One region of the Kitasatospora fiedleri genome, then DNA from elsewhere that is predicted to be linked to it. Evidence: riboswitches for the same ligand, from Rfam matches in the RefSeq annotation. Region 1 holds a riboswitch; each other region holds the start of a gene.

What was found. Region 1 has a riboswitch for cobalamin ahead of QMQ26_RS02310 (CoA-acylating methylmalonate-semialdehyde dehydrogenase). Riboswitches for the same ligand answer to the same signal wherever they lie in the genome.
Region 2: it holds a riboswitch for cobalamin, as region 1 does, so the genes downstream of both, metE (5-methyltetrahydropteroyltriglutamate--homocysteine S-methyltransferase) here and QMQ26_RS02310 (CoA-acylating methylmalonate-semialdehyde dehydrogenase) in region 1, are expected to answer to the same signal.
Region 3: it holds a riboswitch for cobalamin, as region 1 does, so the genes downstream of both, QMQ26_RS29150 (Nickel transporter NicT) here and QMQ26_RS02310 (CoA-acylating methylmalonate-semialdehyde dehydrogenase) in region 1, are expected to answer to the same signal.

The regions. Positions count from the first base shown of each region.
Region 1 covers NZ_OX419519.1:425,107-428,372, forward strand. The annotation lists partial or broken gene QMQ26_RS02305 (acyl-CoA dehydrogenase family protein) at 1-220, opposite strand, end outside; partial or broken gene QMQ26_RS02310 (CoA-acylating methylmalonate-semialdehyde dehydrogenase) at 217-1,714, opposite strand; cobalamin riboswitch at 1,927-2,117, opposite strand; gene QMQ26_RS02315 (NUDIX domain-containing protein) at 2,159-2,731, opposite strand; gene QMQ26_RS37865 (AAA family ATPase) at 2,728-3,266, opposite strand, start outside.
Region 2 covers NZ_OX419519.1:7,229,450-7,232,715, forward strand. The annotation lists gene metE (5-methyltetrahydropteroyltriglutamate--homocysteine S-methyltransferase) at 1-1,799, opposite strand, end outside; cobalamin riboswitch at 1,950-2,175, opposite strand; gene cobF (precorrin-6A synthase (deacetylating)) at 2,341-3,102, opposite strand.
Region 3 covers NZ_OX419519.1:6,464,218-6,467,483, reverse strand. The annotation lists gene alaS (alanine--tRNA ligase) at 1-200, shown strand, start outside; gene QMQ26_RS29155 (Fur family transcriptional regulator) at 282-752, shown strand; gene QMQ26_RS29150 (Nickel transporter NicT) at 760-1,863, opposite strand; cobalamin riboswitch at 1,911-2,134, opposite strand; gene QMQ26_RS29145 (superoxide dismutase) at 2,455-3,054, shown strand; gene def (peptide deformylase) at 3,174-3,266, shown strand, end outside.

The DNA of each region.
Region 1 (3,266 bases):
CCAGCACGCCGTCCAGGCGCGAGAGGCCGGAGCCGCCGACGTCCTCGCGCACGTACACGCCGCCGAGGCCGAGGTCGGCGGCCTTGCGCAAGACGTCCACCGGGAAGTGCTTGTCCCGGTCCCAGGCGACGGCGTGCGGGGCGAGGTGCTCGTCCGCGAAGGCGCGGACCGCCTCGGCGATCGCCCGCTGCTCATCGGTGAGGTCGTACACCGCGCTCATCCCATCGTCGGAATGGTGAAGCTCGCGCCCTCCTTGACCCGGAGGGCCAGCGCGAGGTGACGGTCCGGGTGCGGGTGTAGAAGCGGATCGCGTCCGGGCCGTGCTGGTTGAGGTCGCCGAACGCGGAGCGCTTCCAGCCGCCGAAGGTGTGGTAGGCGAGCGGCACCGGGATGGGGACGTTGACCCCGACCATGCCGGTGTTCACCCGACGGGTGAAGTCGCGGGCGGTGTCGCCGTCCCGGGTGAAGATCGCCACACCGTTGCCGAACTCGTGCTCGCTCGGCAGGCGCAGCGCCTCCTCGTAGTCCGCGGCGCGGACCACGCACAGCACGGGGCCGAAGATCTCCTCCCGGTGGATCCGCATCCCGGGCGTGACGCGGTCGAAGAGGCAGGCACCGAGGAAGAACCCGTCCTCGTGCCCCTCCAGCCGGAAGTCCCTCCCGTCGACCACGAGTTCGGCGCCCTCGGCGACACCGCTGTCCACGTACTCGCGCACCCGCCGCACCGCGTCGCGGCCGACCAGCGGGCCGAAGTCCGCCTCCGGATCGTCCGACCGGCCGACCTTGAGCGCGGCGATCCGCTCGACCAGCTTGGCCACCAGGGCGTCCGCGGTCTCCTCCCCACCGGAACGGCGACCGAGATCGCCATGCAGCGCTCCCCGGCCGAGCCGTACCCGGCGCCGATCAGCGCGTCCGCGGCCTGGTCGAGGTCGGCGTCCGGCATCACCACCAGGTGGTTCTTCGCCCCGCCGAAGCACTGGGCCCGCTTGCCGTGGGCGGCGGCGGTGGCGTAGACGTACTGGGCGATCGGAGTGGAGCCGACGAAGCCGACCGCCTGTACCCGCGGGTCCTCCAGCAGCGCGTCGACGGCCTCCTTGCCACCGTTGACCACGTTGAACACGCCCGGCGGCAGACCTGCCTCCAGGAACAGCTCCGCGAGACGCAGCGGCACCGAGGGGTCGCGCTCGGACGGCTTGAGGACGAAGGCGTTCCCGCAGGCCAGGGCGGGCGCGGCCTTCCACAGCGGGATCATCGCGGGGAAGTTGAACGGGGTGATGCCCGCGACCACGCCGAGCGGCTGGCGCATCGAGTAGACGTCGATGCCGGTACCCGCGTTGTCGGTGAACTCGCCCTTCAGCAGGTGCGGGACGCCGGCGGCGAACTCCACCACCTCCAGGCCGCGCTGGAGGTCCCCGTGGGCGTCGGCGACGGTCTTGCCGTGCTCGGCGGAGAGCAGCCGGGCGAGGGAGTCCCGCTCCTGCTCGACGAGTTGCAGGAAGCGCAGCATGACCCGGGCCCGCCGCTGCGGGTTCCAGGCCGCCCACGCGGGCTGCGCCCGGGCCGCGTCGCCGACCGCGTCGGCGACCTCCGCCCGGCTCGCCAGCGGTACCCGGGCCTGCACGCGGCCCGTGTTCGGGTCGTACACGTCGCCGAAGCGGCCGGAGGTGCCGACGACCGGCTTGCCGGACACGTGGTGGGTGAGTTCTCGTACCATCGGTTCCTTCTCCCGTCCTGGGTGGTGCGGAGAGGAGGAGTGGAGGCCGCCGGCGGGGGTGGGTGCGCGGCGGTGCGGCCACCGCGCGGGCGCGGCGGCCTGACACGTCGTCAGGGGTTCTCGGCCCCGGCGGGCTTCGGCACGTGACCGGATGGCGCACCGGCGGTACGGGGGCAGCCCGGGGTCATGGCGTGTCGTCTCCATCCTCGTGGAAAACACGGATCACCGCGGCCGGTATCCTGACTCCCGGATCGACGCCCGTCCCCCGGCCTTCCCGGCTGGCTGCCAGTGGCCCTCGTCTGCGAGGACGGACTCCCCGGTCACAGTGGCGGGACCGTGCCGGACTCGCACCGGCTTCCCTGACACCGCGGACCTGTCGCCCACCATATAGTTGGACGTCCTAGTAAGTCCAGGGCATCCGCACCCCTCGCCCGCGCGCCGCCGTCACCCCCGAGCCGCGCCACCGGCGGACGAGCCGGGGACGGCCGTGCGCCGCGACGTCAGCAGGACGGCGGCGAGCGTGCCCGCCTCGGTGATCCGGCCGTCCGCGCACATGGCCACCGCCTCCGGCAGGGGCACCCAGCACACCTCCATGTCGGCCTCGCTCGCCTCCCGGCGGTGCTCGCCGACGGTCAGACCGGTGGCGAGGTACAGGTGTTCCCGGGTGCGCGCACCGGCGGGCATCCGCCACATCGCCGTCAACGGCTCGACCCGGTCGGCCCGGACCCCGGCCTCCTCCGCCAACTCCCGCCGCGCCGCCGCCGCAGGCTCCTCCCCCGGCTCGCACCCTCCCCCGGGACACATCAGCAACCGCTGCCCGCACGCGTAGACGTCCTCCGCCACCAGCGCGATCCGCCCCCGCCCGTCGAGCGCCACGACCCGCACCCCGTCGACGGACTCCGTGAACTCGTAGGTCCCCGTGCTCCGATCGGCCCGCCGGACCGCGTCACGGCGCACCACCAGCCGCGCTCCCCGGTACTGAACGGTCGACGAGAGCGTGGTCCAACCGTCGATCATGCCGACTCCTCCCGAGGCCGTGGCGCACGGCCCGGCAGCGCCCCGAGGACCTCCAGGGCCCGGTCGGCGACCTGACGGGGCGTGCGGCGGGCGGTGTCGATGACGTCGGCGGCGGCGGCCAGCCACCCCCGGTACGCCTCGGTGTAGCGGGGCAGCTCGCCGCGCCGGAAGACGCGGACCTTCTCGCTGCGCTCCTCGTCCCCGGGGAACTCGGCACCGGCGTCGATGCGGGCCCGGACGGTGTCCGGGTCGGCGTGCAGCAGCAGGTGGCGCAGCGGGACGCCGGCGGCGCGGATGGCGTGGTGGATCTCGGCGGCGTAGTCCCGGCGCAGCAGCGTCATCGGGACGATCACCGGCCCGCCGTCGTTCTCCCGGTGGCAGCGGACGGCGAGTTCGGCGACGAGGGGGCGCCAGGCCGGGTTGTCCTGGAAGTCGGCGTACTTGCCGGGAAAGACCTGGCGCAGCAGGAAGCCGACCTCCTCCGGGTCGACCAGGACGCCCCGGGCAGCTCGCTCCGCAGGGTGGCGGCGAGGGT
Region 2 (3,266 bases), 6.8 Mb from region 1:
AGGTCCGCCACCTCGTCGCGCAGGGCGAGGGCGACCTGCCGGGCGGTGTCGGCCAGCGGCTGGTCGTCGCGGACGAACGACCAGGCCAGCATGGTGACCGGGCCGGTCAGCATGCCCTTGACCGGGCGGTCGGTGAGGTCCTGCGCGAAGCGGTACCAGTCGACCGTCATCGGGTGCGGACGGGAGATGTCGCCCGCCAGCACCGGCGGACGCACGTACCGGGTGCCGTAGGACTGCACCCAGCCGTGCCGGGTGGCCAGGTAGCCGGTGAGCTGCTCGGCGAAGTACTGCACCATGTCGTTGCGCTCGGGCTCGCCGTGCACCAGCACGTCCAGGCCCGCCCGCTCCTGGTAGCCGACCACCTCGCGGACCTCGGCCTCCATCCGCTTGCGGTAGTCCGCCGCGTCGATCCGTCCGGCGTTCAACTCGGCTCGGGCGGAGCGCAGTTCGGCGGTCTGCGGGAAGGAGCCGATGGTGGTGGTGGGCAGCAGCGGCAGTCCGAGCCGGGCCTTCTGCGCCGCGGCGCGGACGGCGTACGGGGCGTCGCGGCGGGTGTCGGCCTCGGTGACGGCGGCGGCCCGGGCCCGGACCGCCGGGTCGCGGGTGATCGGGGAGGCCGCGCGGGAGGCCAGGTCGGCCCGGTTGGCGGCCAGTTGGGCGGTGACGGCGGCGGTGCCCTCGCGCAGGGCGCGGGCCAGCAGGGCGGTCTCGGCGGCCTTCTGCCGGGCGAAGGCCAGCCAGCGGCCGATCTGCGGGTCGAGGTCGCGTTCGGCGGCGGTGTCCAGCGGGACGTGCAGCAGCGAGCAGGAGGGGGCGACGTCCACCGTGTCGGCCAGGCCGAGCAGGGTCGCCAGGGTGGCGAGGGACGTCTCCAGGTCGTTGATCCACACGTTGCGGCCGTCGACCACGCCCGCGACCAGCCGCTTGCCGGGCAGGCCGCCGACGGCCGCCAGGTCGCTCAGGTTGCCCGCCGCCGGGCCGGTGAAGTCCAGCGCCAGGCCGTCGACGGGGGCCTTGGCCAGGGTGATCAGCGCCTCGCCGAGCCGGTCGAAGTAGGAGGCGACCAGCAGCCTGGGGCGGTCGGTGAGCGCGCCCAGCTCACGGTAGGCGCGGGCGGCGGCGTTCAGCTCGGCCGGGGTGCGGTCCTGCACCAGCGCGGGCTCGTCGAGCTGCACCCACCCGGCGCCGGCCGCCCGCAGGTCGGCCAGCAGCTCCGCGTACACCGGCAGCAGCCGGTCCAGCAGGGTGAGCGGTTCGAAGTCGGCGGCCACGCCGGGCGCGGGCTTGGCGAGCAGCAGGTAGGTGACCGGGCCGAGCAGTACCGGGCGGGCCCGGTAGCCCTGGCCGAGTGCCTCGCGCAGTTCGCCGACCTGCTTGGCGGAGTGCGCGGCGAACGCGGTGTCCGGGCCCAACTCCGGCACCAGGTAGTGGTAGTTGGTGTCGAACCACTTGGTCATCTCCAGCGGCGCCACCTGCTGGGTGCCGCGCGCCATCGCGAAGTAGCCGTCCAGCGGGTCGGCCTCGTACGCGGCCCGGTGCCGGGGCGGGACCGCGCCGACGGCGACCGTGGTGTCCAGCACGTGGTCGTACAACGAGAAGTCCCCGGTGGGGACTTCGGTGATGCCGGCGCCGGCCAGCTGCCGCCAGTTGGCGCAGCGCAGTTCGGCGGCGGTGGAGTGCAGCGCGTCGGCGGTGACGGTGCCCCGCCAGTAGCCCTCGATCGCCTTCTTCAGTTCCCGGTTCCCGCCCTGGCGGGGGTATCCGTGAACGGTTGCCGCGGCTACGGACTTCGCAGTCAAGGGGACTCTCCTCGCGAGCCTTGATCCTGGGTCCGGTGCGCAGGAGGCGCGGAGGGTGCCGAGACCGGGCGGTGCCGCGCTCGACCGCGCCTGCCCGCCTGGTGTCCGTACCGACCCGCCCTCGAGGTCACCGGTCACCGGGCGCGAACGGTCGCACCCGGGCAACGGGCAGGTCTTCGGACTCGCGGGCCCGCCCGGGGAGGCTCGACGCTCCCGGGCACCTACTGGCCGTCGCTTCCCAGGTCCGTCCGGACCCAGTGCGTATGACGGCGGTCGTTCCCACTCACCGCTGCGGGGCAGTCCCGGATTCCCACCGGGTTCCCTCTTGCGACGCCCTGCCTGGCGGACAGGGCGAACCAGTTGCGCGGCCAGTGTAGAACGGACCGGGCGTTCTCCGGTGCGAAGTCCGGCAGCTGTCCGGTCCGTGGGACGCGCGGACGGACGGACGGACGGCGGCGGACGGCGGCGGGCGCGGGCAGACGGACGGCGGCGGGCGGGCTGCTGGCAGGGCGCGGGCAGACGGGCGGCGGCCGGACGGCGTTCAGCCGTCGGTACGGCGCAGCAGGTAGCTGTCCATGATCCAGCCCTTGCGGGCCCGGGCCTCGGCCCGCAACCCGGCGATCCGGTCGGCCTGTTCGGCCAGCGGGCCGGAGACCAGGATCTCGTCCTCGGTGCCCAGGTACGCCCCGTAGTGGATGTGCACGCCCGCCGGGTCGATGGCGGTGAACGCGGCCTGCCCGTCCAGCATCACCACCGCGTCCTCGGCGCCCGGCCCGAAGCCCTCGGCGGCCAGCCGCCGCCCGGTGGTGATCCGCACCGGCCGCGCGGTGCGGGTCAGCGTGGTGCGGTGGCGGGCCGCCAGCACCGAGACGCTGCTGACGCCGGGCACCACCGTGTACCCGAACCCGGTCCGCCCGCGCGCCAGGACCCGGTCCAGCACGGCGGTCACGCTGTCGTACAGCGACGGGTCGCCCCACACCAGCAGCGCGCCCGTCCCGCCGTCCGGGAGCTCCTCGGCCACGGCCCGCTCCACCAGGTCGGCCCGCCGCTCCCGCCACTCCTCGACCGCCTCCGCGTACCCGGCCGCCGACCGGTCCCGCGCCGGGTCCACCAGCTCGACCACCCGGTGCCCGGCCCGGCCGTGCTCGGCGATCATGTCCCGCCGCAGCCGCATCAGGTCCTGCCGCTCCTCCGGCTTGTCGAGCAGCAGGAACACGTCGGTGCGGCCGATCGCCTTGACCGCCTCCAGGGTGAGGTGGTCGGGGTCGCCCGCGCCGATGCCGATGACGAGAAGAGTACGCATACCGGCGATTGTGCCTGCTGCCCGGCGCGTTCACCGGCCCGGGTCGGCGGGCGCCCCGGCGGGCGCTCCGACCGGCAGCCCCGGCGCGCGGACCCCGGCGGGGCGTCGTGCGCGCACGGACGCGCGCTGGGCCATCGGACGCACTCCGGCGGGCCGCGGCCGGG
Region 3 (3,266 bases), 6.0 Mb from region 1:
GCGGACCCAAGGGCGGCCACCTGGTGGTCGCGGTCAACCGGACCGGCCGCGACGCCGGACTGCACGCGGCCGACCTGCTCCGGGAGGTGCTGGGCGGCCGGGGCGGCGGCAACGCCGACACCGCGCAGGGCGGCGGCCTGGGTGCGGACGAGCTGGAGCGGGCCGCCGCAACGCTCCCCGAGCGGCTGGCCGTTGGGTGACCCGACCGGCCGGTATGCGGCTGTCGCCGGGGATTGTCAGCCTTTGCCATACTCGGCCCACCGGACATCGAAGGGGGCTCCATGGACCAGAGCAGCGCTGCCGCACCGCCCGGCGCCGCGCACCCGGCGCAGCCCGGCGGGCAGGAGGTCTGCCGCCGGCTGCTGCGCGAGGGCGGCAGCCGGTGCACCGAGCCCCGGGTGCGGGTGCTGGAGGCCGTCCGCTCGCACGGCGGCCACCTGACGGCCACCGAGATCCACGCCCGGGTCGCGGCGGGCGGGCGCCGCATCGACCTGTCCACCGTCTACCGGACGGTGGAGCGGCTGGTGGGGCTCGGCCTGCTGCACTCGCTGCGCGGGCTGGGGGGCGAGCTCGCCTTCGGGATGGCGGGCGAGCCGCACCACCACGCGCTGTGCACCGGTTGCGGCGCGGTCGCCGAGTTCCCGGTGGCGCTGCTGGACGACGGCCTGTCGGCGGCGGCGGCGCACACCGGCTTCCGGGTCGAGACGCTGGTGCTCAGCGGCCGGTGCCCCACCTGCCCGGCCACCGGTTGACGCCGGGTCAGACCTTGGCGGCGGCCCGCGCGGCCCAGCGCTGCTCGACGTCGCTGAACCGCCAGTAGGCCAGCGCGCACGCCCAGACCACGACGAACAGGCCGACGATGACGTAGCCGACGTTGTCCAGGCTGATGTCCGCGATCCAGCCGCTCACCGGGTCGGTGAGGTCGAGCTTCTCGTGCAGCACGCTCACCAGCTCGATGGTGCCGATGAAGAACGCCACCGCGATCGACAGGCCGGTGATGGTGAGGTTGTAGTACACCTTGCGCACCGGGTTGGAGAACGCCCAGTGGTAGGCGAAGTTCATGAACGTCCCGTCCAGGGTGTCGAACAGGCTCATGCCGCAGGCGAACAGCAGCGGCAGGCACAGGATCGCGTACCAGGGCAGGCCGGAGGCCGCGCCGGAGCCGGCCATCACCATCAGCGCCACCTCGGTGGCGGTGTCGAAGCCCAGGCCGAACAGCACGCCCAGCGGGTACATCTGCCACGGGCGGCGGATCGACTTGGTGACCCGGCCCAGGATGCGGTTCATGAAGCCGCGCTCGTCGAGGTGCTTCTCCAGCTGCGCCTCGTCGTAGCGGCCGGCCCGCATCTCCTTGTAGACCTTGTGGATCCCGGCCAGCGCCACCAGGTTGATGGCCGCGATGACGTACAGGAAGACGCCCGAGACGCTGGTGCCGATCACGCCGAGCACGCCGTGCACCGAGGAGTCCTCGTCCACCAGGGTCCCGGCGAACCTGACGCCCGCCGCCAGCAGCGCGGCCATCCCCATCACGATGCTGGAGTGCCCGAGGGCGAACCAGAAGCCGACGGACACCGGGCGCTGGCCGTCGGCCATCAGCTTGCGGGTGGTGTTGTCGATCGCCGCGATGTGGTCGGCGTCGAAGGCGTGCCGCATGCCCAGGGTGTAGGCGGTGACGCCGAGGCCGACGCCGAACACCTGGGTGCCCACGGCGTAGTGGTTCGGGGCGACCAGCAGGAGCAGGGTGCCGAACGCGACGACGTGCATCGCGAGGACGACGCCCAGCAGTCCGGCGGTGCGCACGGTGTCCTGGCGCTGCCAGCGCGGCGGCAGCGGCGTTCTCGCGGTGTCGGTGGTGACGGTCATGGGCGGCCTCTCCAGCTCCTCGATGGGGGCGCTCCCGGCCAGCGGCCGGGGAACGTGGTGCCGTGGCCGGTCTCCTGGCTCAGGTTCTCCCACCCGCCCGCTTCCGGGCACGGCGGAGCACGCCCTCCTCCCGCCTTCCCGGTGACCCGGTGGCTGCCCGCGAGCGGGCCCGGGGAGGACGCTTCCCCATGACAGTGGCGAGGGCCGCTCCGGACTCCCGTGACGAGCACGGTGCACCGGATTCCCGAACACCACGGCGGCACGAGCGTAGGGGGCGCGCGGCACTGTCGACAACCATGCGCAATTGCATATTGATTGCAATAAGGTGTCGCCGACGGGCGGCCGGACCGGCACGGCAGGCTCGGGTGCGGGTGCGGGTGCGGGTGCGGGTGCGGGTGCAGGTACGGGGCCGGCGCTGCGTCCCGGCGGGCGCCGGTTGGGAAGACGATCGTCGGCGGAAGGACAGGTGCCCCGCACGACGGACGGACCGGCCCCGCACACGACATGCTGATGCATGATCTTCCTTGTTGCAAGTAATACGCAATAGTGTTGCCACGACACCATCCGTACTGTCGAAGGGACTTCCCCGCCGTGGGTGCCTACACGCTGCCTGACCTCCCGTACGACTACTCCGCCCTCGAGCGCGCGATGTCCGCCGAGATCCTGGAACTGCACCACTCCAAGCACCACCAGGCGTACGTCAACGGCGCCAACTCGACGCTGGAACAGCTCGCCGAGGCCCGCGACAAGGACCAGCTCGGCGGCCTGGTCGGCCTCCAGAAGACGCTGGCCTTCAACCTCTCCGGCCACGTCCTGCACTCGCTGTTCTGGCAGAACCTCTCCCCCGAGGGCGGCGACCGCCCCGAGGGCCCGCTCGCCGACGCCCTCACCGAGCACTTCGGCTCCTTCGAGGCGTTCCGGAAGCAGCTCACCACCGCCACCGTCGGCGTCCAGGGCTCCGGCTGGGGCATCCTCTCCTGGGAACCGCTCGGCCGGCGCCTCATCATCGAGCAGGTCTACGACCACCACGGCAACGTCGGCCAGGGCACCACCCCGCTGCTCGCCTTCGACGCCTGGGAGCACGCCTACTACCTCCAGTACAAGAACGTCCGCCCCGACTACGTCACCCGCCTCTGGGACGTCGTCAACTGGCAGGACGTCAGCGCCCGCTACGCCGCCACCCAGGGCTGACCACCGACGGCCGGGCGGCGGGCCGGTCGCGGACCGGCGCGCCGCCCGCGCCCCCTCCCGCTCCCGAAAGGACAGCCGTGACCGGCCCGCGCCCCGCTCCGACCGACCGGCGGGTCCGGCTGCTCGGAACCCCCGTCGCCCCCTACCCCGCACTCGCGCCCGAGGCCGGACGCGGCCGGGTCCGGCGGATCACCGAGGCCGGCGAGGACGTC